2 linked regions of the Streptomonospora nanhaiensis genome follow. The protein of the gene in region 2 binds, or shares a complex with, the protein of the main gene of each other region. Links are inferred from orthologs where the notes say so. Each region holds a gene or a part of one and is shown on either strand. Other genes may lie near its edges.

Evidence for each region.
Region 1: the proteins of dnaB (region 2) and dnaG are in contact, whole or in part, in a crystal structure (PDB 2R6A), measured with the Geobacillus stearothermophilus proteins. The link is inferred for Streptomonospora nanhaiensis from one-to-one orthologs. Residues at the interface, in WP_033016901.1 of Geobacillus stearothermophilus: Ser13, Glu15, Ala16, Gln18, Glu91, Leu92, Asp94, Ala95, Val96, Pro97, Thr98, Ala99, Ala100, Asn101, Tyr104, Tyr105, Ile108; in WP_049624496.1 of Geobacillus stearothermophilus: Lys456, Leu457, Leu458, Pro459, Ala460, Asn463, Ala464, Leu467, Leu535, Leu536, Ile537, Ala538, Gln544, Glu545, Asp548, Tyr549, His552.

What each region holds. Positions count from the first base shown.
Region 1 is NZ_JACCFO010000001.1:1,876,433-1,887,904, forward strand. The notes cover bases 8,515-11,472. They hold dnaG (DNA primase), read right to left. Parts: upstream 10,957-11,472; coding sequence 9,073-10,956; downstream 8,515-9,072. Other genes in these bases: rpoD (RNA polymerase sigma factor RpoD), read right to left, coding at 8,515-8,986; mmsB (multiple monosaccharide ABC transporter permease), read right to left, coding at 11,062-11,472. In the rest of the region: HNR12_RS08100 (hypothetical protein), read left to right, coding at 1-518; HNR12_RS08105 (FAD-binding and (Fe-S)-binding domain-containing protein), read right to left, coding at 701-3,691; HNR12_RS08110 (pyridoxamine 5'-phosphate oxidase family protein), read left to right, coding at 4,023-4,613; HNR12_RS08115 (DUF998 domain-containing protein), read right to left, coding at 5,239-5,874; HNR12_RS08120 (glycoside hydrolase family 18 protein), read right to left, coding at 6,329-7,684; more of rpoD, read right to left, coding at 7,850-8,514. UniProt on the Escherichia coli protein: RNA polymerase that catalyzes the synthesis of short RNA molecules used as primers for DNA polymerase during DNA replication.
Region 2 is NZ_JACCFO010000001.1:3,753,738-3,765,248, forward strand. The notes cover bases 3,063-6,059. They hold dnaB (replicative DNA helicase), read right to left. Parts: upstream 5,520-6,059; coding sequence 3,606-5,519; downstream 3,063-3,605. Other genes in these bases: HNR12_RS16525 (DoxX family protein), read left to right, coding at 3,063-3,294; HNR12_RS16535 (MATE family efflux transporter), read left to right, coding at 5,859-6,059. Also shown: HNR12_RS16510 (Gfo/Idh/MocA family protein), read right to left, coding at 262-1,347; HNR12_RS16515 (SRPBCC family protein), read right to left, coding at 1,440-1,970; HNR12_RS16520 (TetR/AcrR family transcriptional regulator), read right to left, coding at 2,071-2,694; more of HNR12_RS16525, read left to right, coding at 2,779-3,062; more of HNR12_RS16535, read left to right, coding at 6,060-7,238; HNR12_RS16540 (peptidoglycan recognition protein family protein), read right to left, coding at 7,253-8,074; rplI (50S ribosomal protein L9), read right to left, coding at 8,262-8,708; rpsR (30S ribosomal protein S18), read right to left, coding at 8,729-8,965; HNR12_RS16555 (single-stranded DNA-binding protein), read right to left, coding at 9,041-9,631; rpsF (30S ribosomal protein S6), read right to left, coding at 9,705-9,995; HNR12_RS16565 (glycosyltransferase 87 family protein), read right to left, coding at 10,086-11,447; HNR12_RS16570 (transglycosylase domain-containing protein), read right to left, coding at 11,453-11,511. UniProt on the Escherichia coli protein: The main replicative DNA helicase, it participates in initiation and elongation during chromosome replication. Travels ahead of the DNA replisome, separating dsDNA into templates for DNA synthesis.

The sequences.
Region 1 (11,472 bases), 1.9 Mb from region 2 along the record:
CCGCCGAGGTCCGCGCCCGGGTGCGGCTGGCACGCGGCGAACGCGTGCTCGCCCACACCGGCGCGGCCGAGGGCACCCTGGTGGCCACCGACCGCGCGCTGCACCTGCCCGACGGCCGCGCCGTGCCCTGGGAGCACGTCGACCGCGCCCGGTGGACCGAGGACGCGTTCGCGTTCGTCGAGGAGGGCCGGGGCGAGCACCGGTTCGCGGTCGCCGACCCCGGACGGCTCGCGGAGGTCGTCTACGAGCGGGTGACCGCGACCATCCTCGTCAGCCGCCACGTGCCGCTGGGCGCCGCCGCCGACGACACCGGCACGGGTGCCGACCCCGACCCCGGCGCCGGCTCCGCGCCGGCCACCGCCGGGCGCGGCTTCCGGCTGGTGGCGCGGCGGCCGCCGGGCGGCTCGGACGTCACCTGGCAGGTGCACATGGACGAGGGCGTGGACCCCCAGGACCCGCGCGTCGCGGCCCGGGTCGCCCCCGCGCTGGCGGCGCTGCGGGATCAGATGGGCGTGTAGCCCTCCGCCGCCGCGCCGCGGTCGCACGGTCGGGCGGTCGGGCGGCCGCCTCCGGAACGCGCGGCCACGGACTGCAGCGGCGCGCGGGAGGGCGCCCCGGCGGCGCCCTCACCGCGTACGCCGAACGCACCGTTCCCGTGCGCCCTCCCTCACCGCGCCACGCCGCGCTGCCGACCTCTCCTTCAGCCCTCCCCTCGGCCCCCCTTCCGGCCCTTCCGGCCCTTCCGGCCCTCGCGGTCGCGCCGGGCGATCCCCTCCGCCAGGGCCTCGGCCAGGTGGACGGCCGGGCGGTCGGTCTCCTGGTCGATCTGCGTGCGGCAGCTGAACCCGTCGGCCAGGATCATCGTCTCCGGCGCCGCCTCGCGGACGGCCGGGAGCAGCACCCGCTCCCCCACCGCCTTGGAGACCTCGTAGTGGTCGGCCTCGAACCCGAAGTTCCCGGCCAGGCCGCAGCAGCCCGAGTCCAGCACCTCGGTGTCGATCCCGGCGCGCTCCATCAGCGCGCGGTCGGCGTCGAAGCCGATCACGGCGTGCTGGTGGCAGTGCACCTGGCTGATGGCGCCGGCGTCCAGGCGCGGCGGCTCCCAGTCAGGGGCGAACGCGTTGAGGAACTCCGCCAGTGTGTACACCGACTTCGCCACGCGCTCACTCGGCGCGCCCGGCAGCAGTTCCACCAGGTCCGAGCGCAGTGCCGCCGTGCAGCTGGGCTCCAGGCCCACCACCGGCGTCCCCGCCGCCACGTGCGGGGCCAGCGCGCGCAGCGAGCGGCGCATGACCGCCTTGGCGACGTCGAGCTGCCCGGTCGACACCCACGTCAGTCCGCAACACACCTGGCCCCGCGGCAGGACGACGCGGAACCCGGCGTCCTCCAGCACCCGCACCGCCGCCGCCGGGACGCGCGGGTTGAGGTAGTTGCCGAAGGTGTCGGGCCACAGGACCACCGAGCCCCGCTCGGCGCCCGCTCCGCGCCCCCGCGCGCGCCCGGCCGGCGTCCGCGCCGCCGCGCCGCCCGCCGCCTTCCCCCGCTCCCGGCGGCGGAACCAGCGGGTGAAGGTGGTCTTGGCGAACTCCGGGATGGAGCGCTGCGGCGCGATCCCCCCGATCCGCTTGACGAGGTCGCCCAGCCCGCGCGCCGCGCCAGCCCGGTTGACCTCGGCCGGGGCCAGCGCCGCCAGCCGCGCCCACAGCGGCAGCCACCCCATCGAGTAGTGCGAGGCCGGGCGCACCCGCCGCCGGTAGTGGTGGTGCAGGAACTCCGCCTTGTAGGCCGCCATGTCGACGTTGACCGGGCAGTCGCTGCGGCACCCCTTGCAGGACAGGCACAGGTCGAGGCTGTCGCGCACCTCCTCCGAGTCCCACCCGTCGGTGATGACCTCGCCGTTGACCATCTCGAACAGCATGCGGGCGCGCCCGCGCGTGGAGTGGCGCTCCTCCTTGGTGACCATGTAGCTCGGGCACATCACCCCCGGCCCCTCGTGGCGGCGGCACTTGCCCACGCCCACGCACCGGCGCATCGCCCGCGCGAAGTCGCCCTGGTCGTCGGGGTAGGCCAGGACGGTCAGTGGCCCCCGCGTCACCGTGGCCACGCGCAGGTCGGCGTCCAGGGGGCGGGGGTCGACGATGTTGCCCGGGTTCATCAGGTTGCGCGGGTCCCAGATCGCCTTGAACTCGCCGAACGCGCGCATCAGCCGCTCGCCGTACATCCGGGGCAGCAGCTCCGAGCGCGCCTGGCCGTCGCCGTGCTCCCCCGACACCGACCCGCCGTGCGCGGCGACCAGGTCGGCGGCCTCCTCCATGAACGCGCGGAAGCGGCGCCTCCCCTGCTCGCCCGCCAGGTCGAAGTCGACGCGCACGTGCAGGCAGCCCTCGCCGAAGTGCCCGTAGACGACGCCCCGATACCCGTGGTCGGCCATGAGCCGGTCGTAGGCCCGCAGGTAGGAGCCCAGGTTCTCCGGGGGCACGGCCGCGTCCTCCCAGCCCGGCCACGCCTCGGTGCCGTCGGGCGCCCGGGTGGCCAGGCCCGACCCCTCCTCGCGGATGCGCCACAGCGCCCGCATGTGGGCGGGGTCGGTGACCACCGCGGAGTCCACCGGGCGGGCCGCGCCGGTGAGGCCGCGCAGCATGGCCCGGCCCTTTTCGGCGGCCTCGTCGGCGGAGGCGCCGCCGACCTCCACCATCAGCCAGGCGCCGCCCTCGGGCAGCGGGGTGCGCGCGCCCGGGCGCCGCACGCTGGCCAGCAGGTGCTCGTTGAGGCCCTCGACGGTGAGCGGCTCGTGCCCCAGCAGTTCGGGCACGGCGTCGGCGGCGGCCGGGGCGTCGGGGTAGCCCAGCACCACGAGGATCCGGGCCGCCGGCGCCTCCACCAGTTTGACCGTGGCGCCCAGCACGGTCACGCACGTGCCCTCGGTGCCGGTGAGCGCGCGGGCGAGGTGGCCGCCGTTCTCCGGCAGCAGGCGGTCCAGGGAGTAGCCGGAGACGCGGCGCCGGAGGCGGGGCATCCCGGTCCGCAGGTCGCCCATGTAGGTGTCGACCAGATCGCGCAGGGCCGCGTAGACCTGGCCCTCGCGCGTGGGCTGCGCCGCCAGCCGGAGCAGGTCGTCGCGGCCGGTCGCGCCGACCGTCATGCGCGTGCCGTCGTGCAGCAGCACGTCCAGCGACTCCACGTTGTCGGCCGTGGTGCCCCACGCCACCGAGTGGGAGCCGCAGGAGTTGTTGCCGATCATCCCGCCCAGCGTGCACCTGCTGTGGGTGGAGGGGTCGGGGCCGAACGTCAGCCCGTGGGGCGCCGCGGCCGCGCGGAGGTGGTCCAGGACGACGCCGGGCTGGACGCGGGCGGTGCGGGTGCGCGGGTCGACCTCCTCGATCGCCGTCAGGTAGCGGGAGGTGTCCACGACCAGGCCGGGGCCGATGGAGTTGCCGGCGATGCTCGTGCCGCCGCCGCGCGTGGTCAGCGGCACGCCGTAGGCCGAGCAGGCCGCGACGGCGGCGACGACGTCGTCCACGGTCCGCGGCCGGACGACCCCCAGGGGGACGTGCCGGTAGTTGGAGGCGTCGGCGGTGTAGAGGGCCCGCGTACCCGCGTCGAAGGCCACCGTCCCCGATACGTCGCGGCGCAGCGCGCGCTCGAAGCCGTCGAGGTCGATGTCGTCGTGCGGAGTCGCTGGGGAGATCATTTCGGGCATGTCCCCAGCGTGGCGCTCCGTGCCGTGAGTGACAACACATGCGTGCCGACGATTCGCGACGGAACGGGGATGGGGGCGGGGGCGGGGACGCAGCCGCGGCGGCATGACGGCGGCGCCGGGGGTGGCGGTAAGGCACGCGTCCTTGGGCGCGGGCATGGCCGATGGGAGCCTCGCGGGGCGGTGGTACGGCAACGGCCGGGCGGAGGCCGAGGCGGAGGGCGGAGGCCGGGGCGGAGGTGGAAGGCGGAGGCGTCACCGGCCGGGGCGCGCCGCCGTTTTCCACCTGACAGCAGATGGCAGGTACCGGCCGCAGACTGGTGGCATGGCGACCACTTCCGACCCCAACGCGTCCACCGGCGTGCCCGCCCAGGCGGCGTCCCCGACCGGCCCCACCGCCCGCGCCACCGGTACCACCGACGACCTCCGCCCGGGGCCCGACAGCGCGGCCACCTGGGGCGAGTTCGTCGGGGCGGACCCGGACTTCTCGGGCGTGGTGGGCGCGGCGTTCCGCGCCCACCGGCACCACGTGCTCGCGACGATCCGCAAGGACGGAGCGCCGCGGGTCAGCGGCACCGAGGTCGACTTCCGCGGCGACGAAATGCTGTTCGGCTCCATGCCAGGCGCCCGCAAGGCGCGCGACCTGCAGCGGGATCCGCGCTTCGCCCTGCACGCCATGCCCGGCGACACCTCGATGCAGCCGGGCGACGTGAAGATCTCGGGGCTGGCCTTGGAGGTGCGCGACAAGGCGGAACTGTCCCGCCTCCTCGGTCCGGAGGAAGAGGTCGGGGAGGGTGTGCACGTGTTCCGGGTCCTGCTCACCGACGCCGTGCTGACGACCGTGGAGGGCGACGAACTGGTGGTCCGCACCTGGCGCCCGGCGACGGGCGTACGGGAAATCCGCCGCCAGGGGTGAGCCCTCCCGGGGTAATTCCGCAGGCCAGGAGAGGACCTCGCCCTCATCCCGCATTCCGGCGCAGCCGGGATGCGGTGATCCGGCCGCAGCGGTTGAGCGCGGGACCCGGAGCCAACCGGTTCACCGTCGCCACGACGACGATCCCGCGCTCATCTGCGGCCAAGCCACAGGCGTGAAGCGGAAACCGCTTACCCCCTCTTTGGTCTCACCATATGAGTACACAACCGCCGTGGGAGCGACGATCTCGCATCCTCGGCCGTCCGGGCGACCGAGAACCGAAGATCGTCACCCTGGAAAACGGGCATTCCCTTAAAAAACCACCCTTCATGGCCCGCCCCAAAGGGGACATAAGCAGCAAACGGGCGCTCGACCGCCGACGATCTGCCGATTCTCGCTTCTAGGCCGCGCTGGTCCCTTTACCGGCGGCGACCCGTTCACGCAGGCGGTGCGCCACTCGTCCCGCCCCCACCCCCGCCGCCGACACCGGTCACTGATCGGCGCCTACCCCAACCCCCCGCTGCCTTCGGCGCCCCCGACGGAGCCGCCGCTCCATGGCGGCCGGACCGCTCACCGCCCCGCCCCACCACCCACCGCCTTGAGCGGCTCCGGATGGTCCGGCTGTGGCTCAGGGGGTCGACGGCTCCTGCTGGGGTTGTGCGGGCGGCGGCGGGGCCGTGGGGGCGAGGAGCAGGCGGGCGCCGGCGTAGGTGGTCCATACCAGCACCGCGAACACCCACAGGCGTTCCATTCCGCCCAGGCCCAGGCCGAGATCGGCCTCCACGGAGTACAGCAGGCTCGCCGTCAGTCCCACGGCGCCCGCCACCAGGGCCGACAGCCGCAGGGCGCGCAGCGGGCCGCCCGAGGCTCCGGCCGCGAGCGCGATCAGTCCGCCGTTGCCGACCGCCAGCAGCAGCGCGCCCACCCCGTGAACGGCGGACCGGGTGTCTGACGGCGCCAGCCCGATGACGATCCAGCCGAGGCCCTGCACCAGCAGCAGCGCACCCCCCAGCCAGGCGGTGACGCGCCCCCGGCGCGGCCACAGCGACGTGAGCAGGGCCGCGCCCGCCGTCAGCAGCACCCCCTCCAGCGCGAACGACACGTTCATGAGGTCGTGCAGCGGCGAGCAGACGTAGCGGACCTGGGGCGCGTCGCCGCCCATCCCGCAGGAGACGGCGCCCAGGTCGCTGACGTTGTTGCGGGCCCAGCTGTAGGGCTCGGGCCACGCCGCCTGCACCGCCAGGTGCGCGGTGAGCAGCTGCACGGCGCCGAGGATCCACAGCGCCGCCCCGAGGCGGGTGCGGCGCGGGGCGCGCTCGATGCGTGTCGGCTTCGCGGACGGATCCGGCGACGGCGGCGGGCCGCCCGGCGCCTCCGCTCCTGCCGCTGTCTCTGTCGCCGCCGCTGCGGCCGCTGCGTTGGTGGCTGCCTGTGCCGGTCGCTCTGTCATGGGTGGGAAAGCGCTCCTCGAACCGTTGGCGTCGCTGTCCGGCGCCGAGCCGCTGGGGGCGACCGGCGCCGGCCTGCTGCACTACCCGCCCAGACGCCGCCGAAAAGCGCGCCCGGTCCGCCGGCCGCGTGCGGAACAGCACAGAGCGCCGCCGCCCGCCGCGCCGCCGCTCACCGCACCCCCGCCCATTGGGCCACCGCCCCGGACGTCCGCACGCCCGCCCGGCCCCACCCGCTTCCCCGAGAAGTCCCGGCGGCCTCTGGCGACCTCACCACCCCAGGTGGTCGTCCATCGCGCGGACCAGCTCGCCATCCGGGTCCATGTCGAGGTTCCAGAGCATCAGCCCGCCCAGGTCGTGCTGCCGCACGTACTCCGCCTTCTGGGCGACGACCTCCGGGGTGTCGTAGGACCACCACTCGTCCCCGCTCACCAGCCACTGGCTGCCGCTGGACTCGTCGTGGAAGCGCCGCCCCGAGCGCCGCTCCAGGTCGGCGTAGGAGGCCGCGCCCTCGCCGTAGTCGCCCTCCGCCGGCTCCGGCGCCGGGGCGAACCGGCCGAACGACGCGTCCGCGCCCGTCTCGACCCCCTGCCACCCCCGCCCGAACCCGGGGAACCCCACCACCAGCTTCTCGGCCGGCAGGCCGTGGTCGAGGTAGGCGCGCACCACGCTGTCGACGCTCTCCTCCTCGGGCGCGCCCCGGGGGGTGTAGAGCTGGGAGTGGTGCCCGGTGGTCTGGCTCCACGGCCCGGTGAGGTCGTAGCCCTGCACCGTCGCGAAGTCCACCGGCCCGAACGCCTCGGGCTCGTAGCTCTCCCGCATCCGCTCCTCGTCGCCCGCCAGGGACACCGACAGCGTGTACTCGCGCCCCGTCTCCTCCGCGAGCGCGTCCAACTGCCGCCGGAACTCCGCCACCAGCAGGGTGAAGTTGCGCCGGTCGGCGGGGTGCTCGGTGTTGTCCGGGTGCCCGTCGCCGCCGGGCCACTCCCAGTCCAGGTCCACGCCGTCGAACACCCCGGCCGCCGCCCCCGCACCGCCCTGCGGCTCGCCGTCGGCCACCGGGAGGTCGCCCCGCAGCCACAGGTCGACGCACGAGCGCACGAACTCCCGCCGCGACTCCTCGGTGCGCGCCGCCGTGGAGAAGTGGGTGGAGGTGTTCCAGCCGCCCAGCGAGATGCTGGCGCCCAGCGACGGGTGGCTCTCCCGCAGCTTGCGCAGCTGGTTGAGGCCGCCGGCCAGCGGCTGCTCGTAGGTGTCGGCCCGCCCGTCGACGCTGTCCTCGGCGGAGTAGCGGCGCTGGTAGACCTCCCACGCCCGGCTGCCGGCCACGGGGATGTGGCAGCGGCCCTCGGGCGAGATCTCGCCGAAGGCCCACATCAGCCGGGTCAGGCGGTCGGCCGCGCCGCTGTCGGCGACGTCCTTGATCCGGTAGCCCCGGTTGGCGGTGTTCCAGTCGGCGAAGTAGGCGATGCGCTGCACGGACGGCTCCCTCACCGCGTCGACGACCGCGACGACACCCGCCACCAGTGCGAGCGCCCCCGCCCCGGCCGCGCAGCCCAGCAGCAGCCGACGCCATCGGCCCGGAGGCCGAGGGGGCCGCGCGTGGTGCCGCCGCGAAGGAGTCACACGGGCCAACGTAATCCGCGCGCGGCGCGCGGGTGCCCGCCGCGACCACATCAGGCCGACCCCGCCCCCGCCGGAACTCCGCGCCCGCGGCGGGCGTTGTCCTCCGGATGCGCCGCGCACCGCCGGCTCACGGCTCCCGGCCGGTGCCCGCGCCGCCCGCTCCCGCTATTCGAGGTAGTCGCGCAGGGTCTGCGCGCGCGAGGGGTGGCGCAGCTTGGCCAGGGTCTTGGACTCGATCTGCCGGATCCGCTCGCGGGTGACCCCGAACTCCCGCCCGACCTCCTCCAGCGTGTGGGGGTGGCCGTCGCGCAGCCCGAACCGCAGCTGGATGATCCGCTTCTCGCGGTCGCTGAGCGCGCCCAGCAGCGCCACCAGCTGGTCCTGGAGCATGGTGAACGCGGCCGCCTCGACCGGCGCCACGGCGTCGGAGTCCTCGATGAAGTCGCCGAAGTCGGAGTCCTCGTCGCCGATGGGCGCCTGCAGCGACACCGGCTCCTGGGCGATGCGCTGGATCTCCTGCACGCGGTCGCCGGCGAACCCCAGTTCGCGCGAGATCTCCGCAGGGGTGGGCTCGCGGCCGAGTTCCTGGTGGAGCTGGCGCTGCACCCGCATCAGCCGGTTGATGGTCTCGACCATGTGCACCGGGATGCGGATGGTGCGCGCCTGGTCGGCGATGGCGCGGGTGATGGCCTGGCGGATCCACCACGTGGCATACGTGGAGAACTTGAAGCCCTTGGTGTAGTCGAACTTCTCGACGGCGCGGATGAGGCCGAGGTTGCCCTCCTGCACGAGGTCGAGCAGCAGCAGGCCCCGGCCCAGGTAGCGCTTGGCGATCGAGACCACCAGGCGCAGGTTGGCCTCGATCAGCCGGTGCTTGGCGCGCTCGCCCTCGGCCACCAGGAGTTCGAGGTCGGCGGCGCTGGGGCCGCCGCGCGGCGCGGGCGCGCCGGACGCGGAGCGCCGCAGCTTCTCGGCCGCGAACAGCCCGACCTCGATGGACTTGGCGAGGTCGACCTCCTCCTCGGCCGTGAGCAGGGGCACGCGGCCGATCTCGCGCAGGTAGATGCGCACGAGGTCGCCGGCGGGTGAGGCCCGGCGCTCCACGTCGGCGGCCGGGACGGGGTCGTCGTCGGCGGGGTCGAGGACCTCGACCCCCTGCTGGGCCAGGCCCCGCACCACCTGGTCCAGGAACTCGGGCGGGGCGTCGAGGCGGTCCAGGGCGGCGGCGACGTCGGCGACGGTCACCATCTCGCCGGAGCCCGTGTCCGCGACCAATCGCGCCACCTGTGTGATCGGTGGCATTTCACCGGGCAGCACCGAAAGAGCCACCCTTACAGTGTGCCTGATCCTCTCGCGGAATAGTGAGAACTATTTTTGTCACCAGGGTGCTACGTGGCACCTGCGGCGCGCTCGCGCATCAGCCGTCTCTGCTGCTCAACAGCCATGAGTTCGGCGAAGACGCGCTGGTAATCGTCGGGCTGGGCGGCGGGGTCGAGCCTGCCGAGCCGGGATTTCAGGTTTGCGACCTGGCGATTGATGGAATGAATCTTGATCGTGCCCAGAATTTCCCGGGCGTAATGTTCGTCGAGTTCTCCGTAGACCTCGATCGGCTCCACCGCCAACCGGGTCACAAACGCCCGCTGGGGTTCGTTGGGCGCGGCGTCGCGCAGCCGGGTGGCCCACTGCTGGGGCTCGGTGGCCGCCCGCACCCCGCCCAGGCCCGTGATCAACTCGTGGACCGCGCGGTGCTGGGGCACGGTGAACGACTCGGTGTCGAGGTCGTCGAACTCCGCTGCCAGCCCTGGGTACTGCACCGCGATCTTCAGCGCCTGGCGCTCGCGCTGCAGCGAGGGGTCGCGCAGGTCGTAGGGGGCGGAGTCGGCCGCGCCGGGCGGCGCCGGGGGCGCGGGCCGGCGCGCGGGGCCGCCCGCGCGGTGGCGGGCCACGTGCTGGGCCACGCGGCGCTGCACGAACGCCTCGTCCATGATGCCCAGCCAGTGGTCGAGGTTGACCCCGTAGAGCTTGCGCACCCCCTCGTTGCGGATGCTGGCGACGATCTCGGCGGCGGCGTCGAGGCCGGCCATGCGGCCCTCGGCGGTGTCGAGGTCGTACTGCTGGATGACCGTGCGGATCATGAACTCATACAGCGGCTTGCGGTTGGCCACGAGGTCGCGCACGGCGGCGTTGCCGCCGCGCTGGCGGAGGTCGCAGGGGTCAAGGCCGTCGGGCTGCACCGCGACGAAGGTCTCGGAGGCGAACCCGTGCTCCTCGGCGAAGGCGCGCACGGCGGCCTTCTGCCCGGCGGCGTCGCCGTCGAAGGTGAACACGACCTCGCCGCCCTGGTTGGAGCGGCCCAGCAGCATGCGGCGCAGGATCTTGAGGTGCTCCTCGCCGAAGGAGGTGCCGCAGGTGGCCACCGCCGTGGTGACGCCCGCCAGGTGGCAGGCCATCACATCGGTGTAGCCCTCGACGATGACGGCGCGGCGCTCGCGCGAGATGTCGCGCTTGGCGAGGTCGAGGCCGTAGAGCAGGTGGCCTTTTTTGAAGATCGGGGTCTCGGGGGTGTTGAGGTACTTGGGGCCGTCGTCGGTGGCGGGGTCGAGCTTGCGGGCGCCGAAGCCCACGACGTCGCCGGTGACCTCGCGCACCGGCCACACCAGGCGGTTGCGGAAGCGGTCGTAGGCGCCGCGGCGGCCCTGGCTGGCCAGCCCGGCGGTGATCAGCTCGTGGTCGGTGAAGCCCTTGCCGCGCAGGTGGGTGGTCAGGGCCTCCCAGCCGCCGGGGGCGTAGCCCACGCCGAAGTGCTCGGCGTCGGCCCGGCCGAACCCGCGTTCGCGGAGGAAGCGGCGGCCCTCCTGGGCGGCGGGGGTGAGCAGCTGCTCGGCGTAGAAGCGCTGGGCCTCGCGGTGGGCCTCGATGAGCCGCTGGCGCTGGCTCTGGTCGTGGCGCGCCGAGGAGCGGCCGCCCTGTTCGTAGCGGAGCTGGATGCCGGCCTGCTGGGCGAGGGACTCCACCGCCTCGACGAAGCTGAGGTGCTCGATCTCCTGGATGAAGCGGATGACGTCGCCGCCCTCGCCGCAGCCGAAGCAGTAGTACAGGCCCCGGGCGGGGGTGACGTTGAAGGACGGCGACTTCTCGTCGTGGAAGGGGCACAGGCCCTTGAGGGAGCCGCCGCCGGCGCTGCGCAGCTGAAGGTACTCCCCCACCACGTCGGCGATGGGAGAGCGTTCGCGCACGAGCGCGACGTCTTCGTCTCTGATCCTTCCGGCCACGGTTCCTCAGCCTAGTTCTCCGCCCGAGCGCTCGGCCACGGAGGTCACTCGCCTGGGGAAAAGGGGCGGGCGGCTCCTCCTGCACAGGAGCCGCCCGCCCCGGCCTCACCGGCCGCCCCCGGACGCGGCCGCCGGTTCGTCGGGTTGCTCGGCCGCCGCGGCGCCGGGGCCGTCGGGGCGGTCGGGGCGGCTCCGCGAGGAGCGCAGGAACGCCGGCACCCCGCCGCCCCGCCCGAAGCCCACCCTCCTCTTGTTGTAGATGTCGAAGGCCACGGCCGCCAACAGCACCAGGCCCTTGATCGCCTGCTGCCAGTCCACGCCCAGCCCGATGATGGACATGCCGTTGTTCATCACGCCCATGACCAGCGCACCCACGATGGCGCCCATGACCGTGCCCACCCCGCCCGAGGCCGAGGCGCCGCCGATGAACGCCGCGGCGATGGCGTCCAGCTCGAACATCTCCCCGGCGCCGGGCGTGGCGGCGTTGAGCCGCCCGGTGAACACCAGCCCGGCCAG
Region 2 (11,511 bases):
GGACGACCGGCACGCGCGGCCGCTCCCCGGGCCGCCCCTCCGAACCTCGACTCCCGACACCAGCACCGGTCTCCGCCCGGCCCTCCCCCACCGCCCTCGGCGCCACCGACGCGGGCCAGCCACCCGCCGCCGGCGCCGGTTCCGCCGGGCCCAGCCACCCACCGCCTTCGCCGCCCCGTCGCCACCCCAACCAGCAACGGCCGAACCGATCACCGCCACCCGACCCCCCGCCTTCGGCGCGTCGGGTGTCCCGGCGCGGTGTCAGTCGGCGGCTCCGAGGTCGGGCACCGGTACCGGGGCCGAGCCCTTGGCCAGCGACTCGGCGCCGAGGACGCCGACCAGGGACGCCGCCACGGCCGCGCGCACGTCGACCGCGGGCGGCGCGCCGTCGGCGATCGTGGCGCGGAACGCCTCCAGCACCAGCACCGTGCCCTCGTCCGCCCGCGGCACGACGCCGCCCCCGATCTCCAGCGGCGGCGGGGTGCGCTCCTCCTCGCGCGGCACGCCGCCGGGCGCGGCCCACGCCTCGGTGCGCACCCGCAGCGACCAGGACCGCTCCCCCGGCGCCCGCACAGACTCCGCCAGGCCGCGGGTGCCCCGCGCCGAGACCCAGCTCCAGTGGCTGTCCGGCTCGCCCTGGAGGAACCCGTGCCGGGTCACCGCGAGGGCGCCCGTGGACAGCCGCACGACCAGCACCGCCGCCGAGTCGGGACGGTCGCCGTCCACCGTGTGGGCCGCGACGTCGAGGGGCCGCGCCCCCGTGACCGCGAGGACGGGTGAGAGGGTGTGGGTGCAGTAGGCGGTCGCGGCGATGCGCCCGCGCCAGTGCGCGGGGTCGCCCACGAGGGCGTCGACCGCCTCGGGTGCCATCCCGTGCAGGTAGTCGGCCTCCACCAGAACGGGGCGGCCGATCTCGCCGGACTCGACGGCCGCGCGCAGCAGCCGCACGTGCGGGTGGAAGACGAAGTTCTCGGCGAAGGAGTAGGTGGCGGCGGAGGCGTCGGCGGCCGCTATGAGCCGGCGGCCCTCCTCCACCCCGGCGCAGGCGGCGGTCTCGGAGAGCACGTGCACGCCGCGCTCCAGGAAGGCGACCGCGGGCTCGGCGTGGGCGTCGAAGTCGTTGGCGAGGATGACGCCGTCGAGGTCGGTGCCCAGCAGGTCCTGCCAGCGCTCGGCGACGGCGGCGCCCGGCAGCCGCGGCGCGGCCTGCGCCCGGCACTGCGGGTCGAGGTCGCAGGCGGCGACCACCTCCAGGCCCACCCGGGGGCAGTGCTCGGCCATATGCAGCCCGCGCCGGAGTCCGACCACGCCAATGCGGGGCCGACCCCGCGCCTCGTTGCGCTCCATGCGGGCATGGTGGCGGGGCGCGGCCACTGTCCGCAACGGGTTTTCGACCGGGTGCGGCGGTGCGGTGGCACTGACCGGATCCGCCGACCGGCTCAGGGGCCGGTCTCGGCCCGGAGGCGCAGGCCCTCCAGCACGGCCGCCATGCCGTTGGCGAGTTCGTCCAGCCGGTGGGCCACCAGCATCTCCTCGCGCTCGGGCATGCGGTCGATCACCACGCTCAGCCCGGAGGGGCCGGGGCCCAGGCGGACCGACTGGCGCAGCAGCGTACCGCCGCCGCGAGGCTCCAGGGTGAACCGCCACAGCGCCATCGGCGCGGCGGCGGTGCGCATGGGCGGGCCGAACCGGCCGTCCACGTCGAGCACCGCCCAGGCGAACGTGCTCTCCGCCTTCAGTTCGACGATCTCGGACACGGTCCGCCACTCGCCGATACGGGGGTGGCGGTTGAACCCCGCGAACCGCGCGCCTTCGGCGGGGCCGGTGGCGGGGGCCAGCCACTCGACCTTCCACAGTTCGGGGCTGTAGGCGCACGGCAGCGCGATGTCGGTGACCAGCGGCCACACCCGCTGCGGCGGCGCGGCGACGGTGGTCTCGCGTTCGGTGGAGGGGCCTTCGGCGTAGCGCATCCGATTCTCCCGGTGCCCGGCGAATGTGAGGAAAGTGTGCCCGAGGCGCGCCGCCGCGGGCGCACCGGCCCCCTCCCCACCGTCCGCCGGTGCCGGGGTCTCAGCCGGCGGGGGTGGTGGTGTAGCCGTGGAAGAGCACCGCCGCCACCTGGCGGAAGAGCTTCTCGGGGTCGTCGCCGCGCATTGACGTGTCGACGACGCCCTCGCGCCACAGCACGGCGAACCCGTGGGCCGCCGACCACGCCGCCAGCGTGTAGGCGGGGGTGCGCGGACCGCCGGGCCCCCCGGGGACGGCCGTCTCAAGGAGGGCCGCGGCGCGCGCCGAGGCGGCGGCCAGCTCCGGGTCGTCGGCGTGGTAGAGCTCCGAGCGGAACATGACGTCGAAGTGGCCGGGGTGCTCCAGCGCGAAGCGCACGTAGCGCAGGCCCATCTCGTAGAGCGCGCCCGAGGGGTTGTCGGGGTCGACGGGCTCGGGCACCTCCCCCGCCCGTTCGGCCGCCGCGAGGGAGTCGGCGAGCATGCGGAAGCCGTCGACGGCGATCGCGGTGAACAGCCCGGCCTTGTCGGTGAAGTGGTGGGCGGGGGCCGCGTGCGAGACCTCGGCGCGGCGCGCCAGTTCGCGCAGGCTGACGGCGGCCGTGCCCCGCTCGGCGATCAGTTCGACGGCGGCGTCGAGCAGCGCCCGGCGCAGGTCCCCGTGGTGGTAACCGGTGCGTTCTGGCATGACAGCAGCCTACCCCAGATCTAGTCATTGACAAGATTGCCCGATCGGGGCAAACTAGACAGTGACAAGTTCGGAGGGGGAGACATGAACGTGACACTGATCGCGCTGGGGGCGTCCACGGCGGCGTTCCGCGGGCTCGGCGCGCTGGGGGTGCGCCGCTTCGCCACCTGGCGGGACAGCGCCGCCCACGGCATGGCCGCCATGCTGCTGCTCACCGCGAGCGCGCACTTCGTGCCGCCGTCGGTGACGGTGATGCCCACGCACGCCGACATGGTGGCCATGGTCCCGCCGCAGCTGCCGTACCCGGAGCTGCTGGTGTACGCCACGGGCGTGCTCGAACTCGCCGGCGCCGCGGGCCTGGTGTGGCCGCGCACCCGGCGGTCGGCCGCCGCCTGCCTGGCGCTGCTGTTCGTGCTGATGTTCCCGGCCAACGCCTACGCCGCTTTGAACGAGGTGCCCCTGGCCGGCGACCCGGCGACCCCGCTGGTGCCGCGGCTGCTGGAGCAGTTGCTCTACATCGGCCTGATGGGCTGGGTGGCCTGGCCGCGCGGCCTCGCCGCCAAGCCCGCCCCGAAGGCGGCCGCTGCCGAGCGCGCCTAGTGGGGCGCGCGGCACCTCGCGACACGGCATTCGCACAGCGGCCCCGCACCGTCGACCCGACGGCGCGGGGCCGCTCCGTTGTGCCGCGGGCGCCGGGCCGCCGCGGCGCACTCCTCGCCCGGGGAGCAGCCGGTCCACCGGCGGCCGCCTGCTGAAGCCCTACGCGGCGCACTCCTCCGCCAGGGCGGTGCGTGCCGGGGTGCCGACCGCTCAGCCGGTGCGGGGCAGGACCGGATCCAGGCCGCCATGATGCCCCGGCGCCCCGAGCGGCCGCCCCGCCGGTCCGGCGGGGACGGCGCCGTGTCGGCATGTCAGCCCGGCGCCATGTCGACAAAGCGGCTGTAGTGGCCCTGGAACGCCACGGTGACGGTGGCCGTGGGGCCGTTGCGGTGCTTGGCCACGATGAGGTCGGCCTCGCCGGCGCGCGGGGACTCCTTCTCGTGGACGTCCTCGCGGTAGAGCAGGATGACCATGTCCGCGTCCTGCTCGATGCTTCCGGACTCGCGCAAGTCGCTGACCTGGGGTTTCTTGTCGGTGCGCTGCTCGGGCCCCCGGTTGAGCTGGGACAGCGCGATGACCGGCACCTCCAGCTCCTTTGCCAGCAGCTTCAGCGACCGCGACATCTCCGAGACCTCCTGCTGGCGGCTCTCGACGCGGCCGGTCGAGCTCATCAACTGGAGGTAGTCGACGATGACCAGCTTGAGGTCGTGCTGCTGCTTGAGCCGCCGGCACTTGGCGCGGATCTCCATCATCGACAGGTTCGGGGAGTCGTCGATGAACAGCGGCGCGCTGGCGACCTCGCCCATGCGCCGGGCCAGCCGCGCCCAGTCGTCGTCGGTCATCAGCCCCGAGCGCATGGTGTGCAGCGGCACCCGCGCCTCGGCCGACAGCAGCCGCATGACGATCTCGTTGCGGCCCATCTCCAGGCTGAAGAAGACGCTGGTGAGCTGGTGTTTGATCGAGGCCGCCCGCGCGAAGTCGAGCGCGAGGGTGGAGTTGTGGGTGGGGATGAGCGCCCGGGTGGCGAGGTAGAGGTGGTCGGGGTGGTCGATCTGCACGCAGCGCACCGGCACGCTGGGCACGCGCCGCGCACCGGTCACCCGGCGCACGGCGGCCCGCCGGGGCGCGGTGGCCACGCCGCCGGCCGCACGGAGGGCACCGGCGCGGTGCGCGGCGGCCGCGCCCGCGGTGTCCACAGGCTGTGGAGCGGCCGGGAGGGCGGGTCCGCCCGGCGCCGCGACGACCGGGCCGCAGGCGCCACCGGTGTCGGCCAGCCACGCCGCGAGCCGCGCGGTGGTGCACAGCTCGACGCGCTCGCCCCGCCTCGCCCGGTCGCCCGCCAGGACGGGCCACTCGTGCTCGGCGTCGGCCACCACGGTGGTGCCGTCGTCGAAGCGCAGCTCGTAGCAGGGGCGGCCGGTCATGACCTCGGTGGCCGCGACCACCGGGGTGGGGCTGCCGTCGGGCGCCAGCAGGCGGTCGCCCACGGCGACCTCGCCCATGGTGGTCCAGCCCTCGGGGGTGGGCAGCGGGGTGTCCAGCGCGAGCGCCTTGCCGACGGCCGGACGCGCGGCGATGATGATCATCTGCCCGGGGTGCAGGCCGTTGGAGAGCGCGTCGAAGTCGGTGAACCCCGTGGGCACGCCGGTCAGCGAGCCGTCGTGGGCCGAGATCGCCTCGATCTCGTCGAGCGCGCCCGGCATGATGTCGCTGAGCGGCAGGTAGTCCTCGCCGGTGCGCTTCTCGGCGATGCGGAAGATCTCGGCCTGGGCGTGGTCCACGAGGTCGTCGACGTCGCCGTCGCCGGCGTAGCCGATCTGCGCGATCCGGGTGCCCGCCTCGACCAGGCGGCGCAGCACGGCGCGGTCGGCGACGATCCGGGCGTAGTACCCGGCGTTGGCCGCGGTGGGGATGGCCTCGGTGAGGGTGTGCAGGTAGGGGGCGCCGCCAACCCGGGTGATCTCGCCGCGCTTGGTGAGTTCGGCGTTGACCGAGATCGCGTCGACCGGCTCGCCGCGCGAGAACAGGTCGACCACCGCGTCGAAGATGGTCTGGTGCGCCGGCCGGTAGAAGTCGGCGGACCGCACGATCTCGACCACCTGGGTGATGGCCTCCTTGGACAGCAGCATGCCGCCCAGCACGCTCTGCTCGGCCATGATGTCGTGCGGTGGTGTGCGCTCGAAGCCGGCGCCGGTGTTCTCCGGCGGTAGGTCGGCGACGCTCACGTGGACTCCCCCTGCTTCACGTTCGCGAACATGTCCAGCATGCCCGGGCTTGGATTGTCGCGACTGGAGCACCCGCGGCGCAAAGCGGCCTGTGGACAGCGCTGGGGAGATCCTGTGGACGAAGGCAGGCCATCCTGCGGATAGCTTGTGCACAACACCTGTGGACAACTAATTCACAGGTCGCATACACCCATTCTGACCTGCAAAGACTTTATGCACCGGCTGTGCGCGAAAGAAAGTTCACAGCCCGCTTTCCACAGGTTATCCACAGGCTGCTCGCGAGCCGTGGATAACCTGTGCACACAGCCTCGAACACGTGTCCGGTATTGTCGCAGTGCCATGCCCGTGAAGCCAGCCCTGTCCCGCCTGCGCGGCGCGCTGCCCGCCCCGCCGTTCCGGCACACCCACGACCGCGAGATCCTGCGGCTCGCCGTACCCAGCTTCTTCGCCCTGGTCTCCGAGCCGCTGTTCCTGCTCAGTGACTCCGCCATCGTGGGCACGCTGGGCACCCAGGCGCTCGGCGGACTGGGCGTAGCCGGCCAGGTGCTGCTCACCCTGGCCAACCTGTGCGTCTTCCTGGCCTACGGAACCACCTCGGCCGTGGCCCGCCGCTTCGGCGCCGGCCAGACCGCGGCCGGGCTGCGCAGCGGCGTCGACGGCCTGTGGCTGGCCGTGCTGATCGGCGCCGCCATCGTGGCGGTCTGCTACCCGGCGGCGCCCTGGCTGGTCCAGGCGCTGGGCGCCTCACCCGCAGTCGCCCCCTACGCCGTGGTCTACCTGCGGATCAGCCTGCTGAGCACCCCCGCGCTGCTGGTCATCCTGGCCGGCACCGGTGTGCTGCGCGGCCTGCAGGACGCCACCACGCCGCTGCTGGTGGCGGTGGGCACCAACGTCGCCAACATCGTGCTGTGCGCGTGGTTCGTGCTGGTGCTGGACTGGGGGATCGCCGGCTCGGCGTGGGCCACGGTCATCGCCCAGACCGCCGGAGCCGGCGCCTACCTGGTGGTCGTCGTGCGCGCCGCCCGCCGCCACGGGGTCGGGCTGGCGCCCAGCCTGGCCGGGCTGCGGGCCTCGGCCACCGCCGGGTTCGCGCTGTTCGTGCGCACGGTCTCGCTGCGCGTCGTGCTGCTGGTCAGCACCGCCGTGGCCGCCCGCCTGGGCGACCCCGAACTCGCCGCGCACCAGGTGGCCACGCAGATCTGGTCGCTGCTGGTGTTCGCCCTGGACGCGATCGCCATCGCCGGGCAGGCCATCATCGGCCGCTACCTTGGCGCCTCCGACATCGCGGGCGCCCGCGCGGCCACCCGCCGCATGGTCGAGTGGGGCGTGTTCGCCGGGGTGGTGTTCGCCGTGCTGACGCTCGCGCTGCGGCCGTGGGCCCCGCTGCCCTTCACCGACGACCCCCACGTGCACGGCCTGCTGCTGTCGGCCCTGCTGGTGGTGGCGCTGCTGCAGCCGCTCAGCGGTGTGGTCATGGTCCTCGACGGCATCCTCATGGGCGCCGGCGACCAGCGCTATCTGGCCTGGGCGAGCTTCTGGACGATGCTGGCGTTCCTGCCGTGCGCGGCCCTGGTGCGCTACGCGCTGCCCGCGGGGTCGCCGCACGGGCTCACCTGGCTGTGGATCGCGTTCGCCGTGTGGATCCTGGCCCGCGGGATCACGCTGGGCGCGCGGGCGCGCGGCGGGGCCTGGCTGGTGGCCGGGGCCGCGCGCCCCTGAACCCGGACGGGTCCTCAGGACTCTCCGGAGCCCAGCGCCGGCCCGTGGTAGAACTCCACCGCGCGCTCGTCCACCGGCACCCGCGGGTAGGTGGGCAGGTGCTCCTCGGGGAGGTCGGCCTCGTCGCGCAGCACCAGCCGCGCCTCCAGGCTGCGCAGCCGCGCCCCCACGTCGGTGCGCAGCCGGGGCAGCATGGCGTACAGGCTGTCGCCCGGGCAGCTCGTGGCGTTGAAGTCGCGGTGGCCGACGATGGCGCTCGACGGGCTGAGCCCGTAGACCAGGCACAGCCACGCGCAGGTCTCGATCAGCGCGCTCAGCAGCTCCCGGGTGGGCTCGGCGGAGGTGTAGGTGCCCTCGTTCTCGATGCCCACCGTGTGGGAGTTGTGGTCGGCGGTGTGCGCGCCCACCACGTGGTCGCCCGCCCGGATGGCCGGCAGCGACCGGTTGCGCCCCTCCATGACGTAGCCGCCTCGGCTGATGGTGAGGTGCTGGCCGGTGTCGTCCCAGCCGTTGGTGTCCATGTGGTGGTTCTGGATCGACCGGGAGAGCGCCGCGGCGTGGCTCTTGGAGTAGTCGGTGCTGTTGGCGGTGGCCGTGTGGTGCACGACGATCAGGTCGGGCGCCTGCGACAGCACCGTGGCGGCGCGCTTGGGCGAGCGCGCGCCCCACTCGCTCCGGGTGTAGATGCGCGGCTCCTCCATGGCGAGCGCCGCGCCCGGGGCCGCGAGGCCGGCGACCCCGCCCAGCAGAGCTCCGCCCGCCGCCAGGGCGGCTCCCCGAAGGACACTGCGGCGCGGCACACCCGGCCGCCCCGGTGCCCCCTCATAGCTGCACATAGCGGCCACATCCTTCCTGTGGAGTTCCAGACCCACAGGACAAGATAGGCTACACAGCGTGACGAATTGACAACCCAGAGAAATCAGGCGTGTTCGGGCGCGGCGGGGCGGTCGCGGGCGCGGGTCCGGACGCACGACGGCCCCGGTCCCCTCGCGGGGGCCGGGGCCGCGGGCCCGGTGCGGCGGGTCAGACCCCCTGCACCTGCAGCTTGATGGTGGCCGTGACCTCGGGGTGCAGGCGCACCTGCACCTTGTGGTCGCCCACCGACTTGATCGGGTTGCGGATCTCGATCCGGCGCTTGTCGACCTCGGGGCCGCCGGACGCCTTCACGGCGTCGGCGACATCGGCCGCGGTGACCGACCCGAACAGCCGCCCGCCGTCACCGGCGCGCTGCTGGAGCTTGACGTTGAGCGAGTTCAGCCGGCCCGCCACCTGCTGGGCGTCGTCCAGGCTGCGGATGTCGCGTGCGGCGCGGGCGCGGCGGATCGAGTCGATCTGCTTCTGCCCGCCCCGGGTCCACCGGATGGCGAACCCGCGCGGCAGCAGGTAGTTGCGGCCGTAGCCGTCCTTCACCTCGACCACATCGCCCGGGGCGCCGAGGCCGGTGACCTCCTGGGTCAGAATCAGCTTCACGACAAAACCTCCTTACCCCGTTAGCGAGCGGTGCTGGTGTAGGGCAGCAGCGCCATCTCGCGGGCGTTCTTGATCGCCGTCGCGACATCGCGCTGGTGCTGCGTGCAGTTGCCGGTCACCCGACGCGCGCGGATCTTGCCGCGGTCGGAGATGAACTTGCGCAGCAGAGTGGTGTCCTTGTAGTCGATGTAGGACAGCTTCTCCTGACAGAACAGGCAAACCTTCTTCTTGGGCTTGCGCGCTGCCGGCTTCGCCATCGTGGTGCTCCTTTGCAAGAGCCCCGGGAACACCCGGGGATGGTCAATCGGACAGGGGTGTGCGGTGCGCCCCGGCTAGAACGGGGGTTCGTCGGAGAACCCGCCGCCGCCGCCGAAGCCACCGCCGCCGCTGGTCGCCCACGGGTCGTCGGCGGGGGGACCGGAACGGCCGCCCTGGGGGCCGCCGAAGCCGCCGCCCTGGTTGCCGTAGCCGCCGCCCTGGCCGCCGCCACCGCCGTAGCCGCCACCGCCGCCGAATCCGCCACCGCCGCCGAATCCGCCGCCGCCCTGGCCGCCCTGCCGCTGCACCTTGGTCACCTTGGCGGTGGCGCTGCGCAGCGCGGGGCCGACCTCCTCGACGTCGATCTCGAAGACGGTGCGCTTCTCACCTTCCTTGGTCTCGTAGGACCGCTGCTTGAGGCGGCCCTGCACGATGACGCGCATGCCGCGCTGCAGGCTCTCGGCGACGTTCTCGGCGTACTGACGCCACACCGAGCAGGTGAGGAACATCGACTCGCCGTCGCGCCACTCGCCGCTCTGGCGGTCGAAGGTGCGCGGGGTCGAGGCGACGCGGAAGTTGGCGACCGCGGCCCCGCTGGGGGTGAATCGCAGTTCAGGGTCGTCGACGAGGTTGCCGACGAGCGTGATCTGGGTTTCGCCTGCCATGGGTTGGCTCCGGGTTAGGTAGTCGGATCAGGCGTATGAGCGGGGACGCCGGCGGATGGGCGCCGCGGGCGGGTCAGTGCACCTCGGGCCGCAGGACCTTGGTGCGCAGGACGGCCTCGGTGAGGTTCAGCTGGCGGTCGAGCTCCTTGACGGTGGCGGGTTCGGCCGTGAGGTCGATGACCGCGTAGATGCCGTCGGAGTTCTTGGCGATGTCGTAGGCGAGACGGCGCTTGCCCCAGACGTCGACCTTCTCGACCGAGCCGCCGTCGTTGCGGACGACTCCGAGGAACTGCTCCAGCGACGGCGACACAGTGCGCTCGTCGAGACTGGGGTCGAGGATGACCATCACTTCATAACGACGCATAGGCGTTCGTACCTCCTCTGGACTGTCGCGGCCATGGTCTCTCCATGGCAGGAGGGCATTGAGCCAGACAAACGCCAAGGCTACCAGTCGTCACACCGTGGAGCGGCCGCCGCGGAGGTTGTCCACAACCGTCAGGACGCACACCGCCAGCACGGTGGTCCAGCGGCCCAGCAGCAGCAGCGAGTAGGCGCCGACGTCGAGCCCGGTGCCCGAGCCCGGCACCGCGGTGCCGCCCTGCTGGGTCACCCAGAGCAGGTGCTGCCAGATGCCGAAGAAGTAGCCGGTTTCGGCGAGCTGCCACAGGCCGAACACCACCAGCGCCGGCGCGGCCGGCAGCCGGCGCGGCCAGGCCAGCGCCGCCAGCGGCAGCAGCCACAGCACGAACTGCGGCGACCACACCTTGTTGGTCAGCAGGAACGCCGCCACCACCAGCAGCACCAGCTGCTCCAGCGGCGGACGGCGGCGCGCGAGCACCGCCAGCGCCGCCACCCCGGCGCACGCCGCCACCAGGGTCGCCATGCCGGTGGCGTTGACCAGGTCCAGGTCGCCCGAGGGGAACACGCCGTACCCGCCCAGGGCGTAGTAGAGGGAGCCCCAGTCGGTGCCGCGCTCCTGGCTGAAGGTGAAGAAGGTGGCCCAGTTGCGCGGTGCCGCCAGGTACACCGGCAGGTTGACCGCGCCCCAGGCCAGCGCGCCGGCGGCCAGCGGGCGCAGGAACCCGCCCACGGTGACCGCGCCGGGACCGCCCTCGCGGCGCACCAGCTCGCGCACCATCAGCACGAACAGCGGCCCGAACACCAGGAACGGGTAGAACTTCGCCGCCGTGGCGAGCCCGAAGAGGGCGCCGGCGCTCCACTGCCGGCCGTGCGCGTAGGCCACGAGCCCGCCGGTGAACAGGGCCACGGCGAGCAGGTCCCAGTTGATCAGCCCGGTCAGCACGGCGGCGGGCGCCAGCGCCACGAGCCCGCCCGCGAGCAGGGCCGCGCGCGGGCGGAAGGCGGCGCCGGGCACGGGGGCGATCCCGCCGCGTCCGGCGATGTGGCCGATCCCCAGCACGGTGGCGACCAGGCACACGCCCATGACGGCGGCGGTGAGGTCGAAGTAGCCCAGGGCGCGGGCCGTTTCGTCGGGCAGCCAGGAGACCCCGCGGGCGATCGCGTACATCAGCCCGCCGGTCAGCACCGGGTACTCGGTGGGGACGTCGAGGTAGGGGACGGAGCCGGAGTCGAGGGCGTCGCGGAAGTACAGCGGGAAGACGTCGCTGTAGCAGCCGGCGGCGTACTGGGTGCCGTCGCTCCAGGCCCCGCCGAAGCGGCACGGCCACTTCGCGAGGTAGGCCGCCACGGCACCGAGGGCCCCGAGCGCGGCCAGCCACAGGGTGGTGCGGCGCGCCTCGGGGGACACAGAAGGCGGGCCGGCGGCAGCGCCGCCGGCCCGCTCAGCAGAACTCACCGACACTAGTCCCCGGAACTCCCGAACCGGCGGAACCAGCCCGGCGGCTCACCCGTGTCGTCGG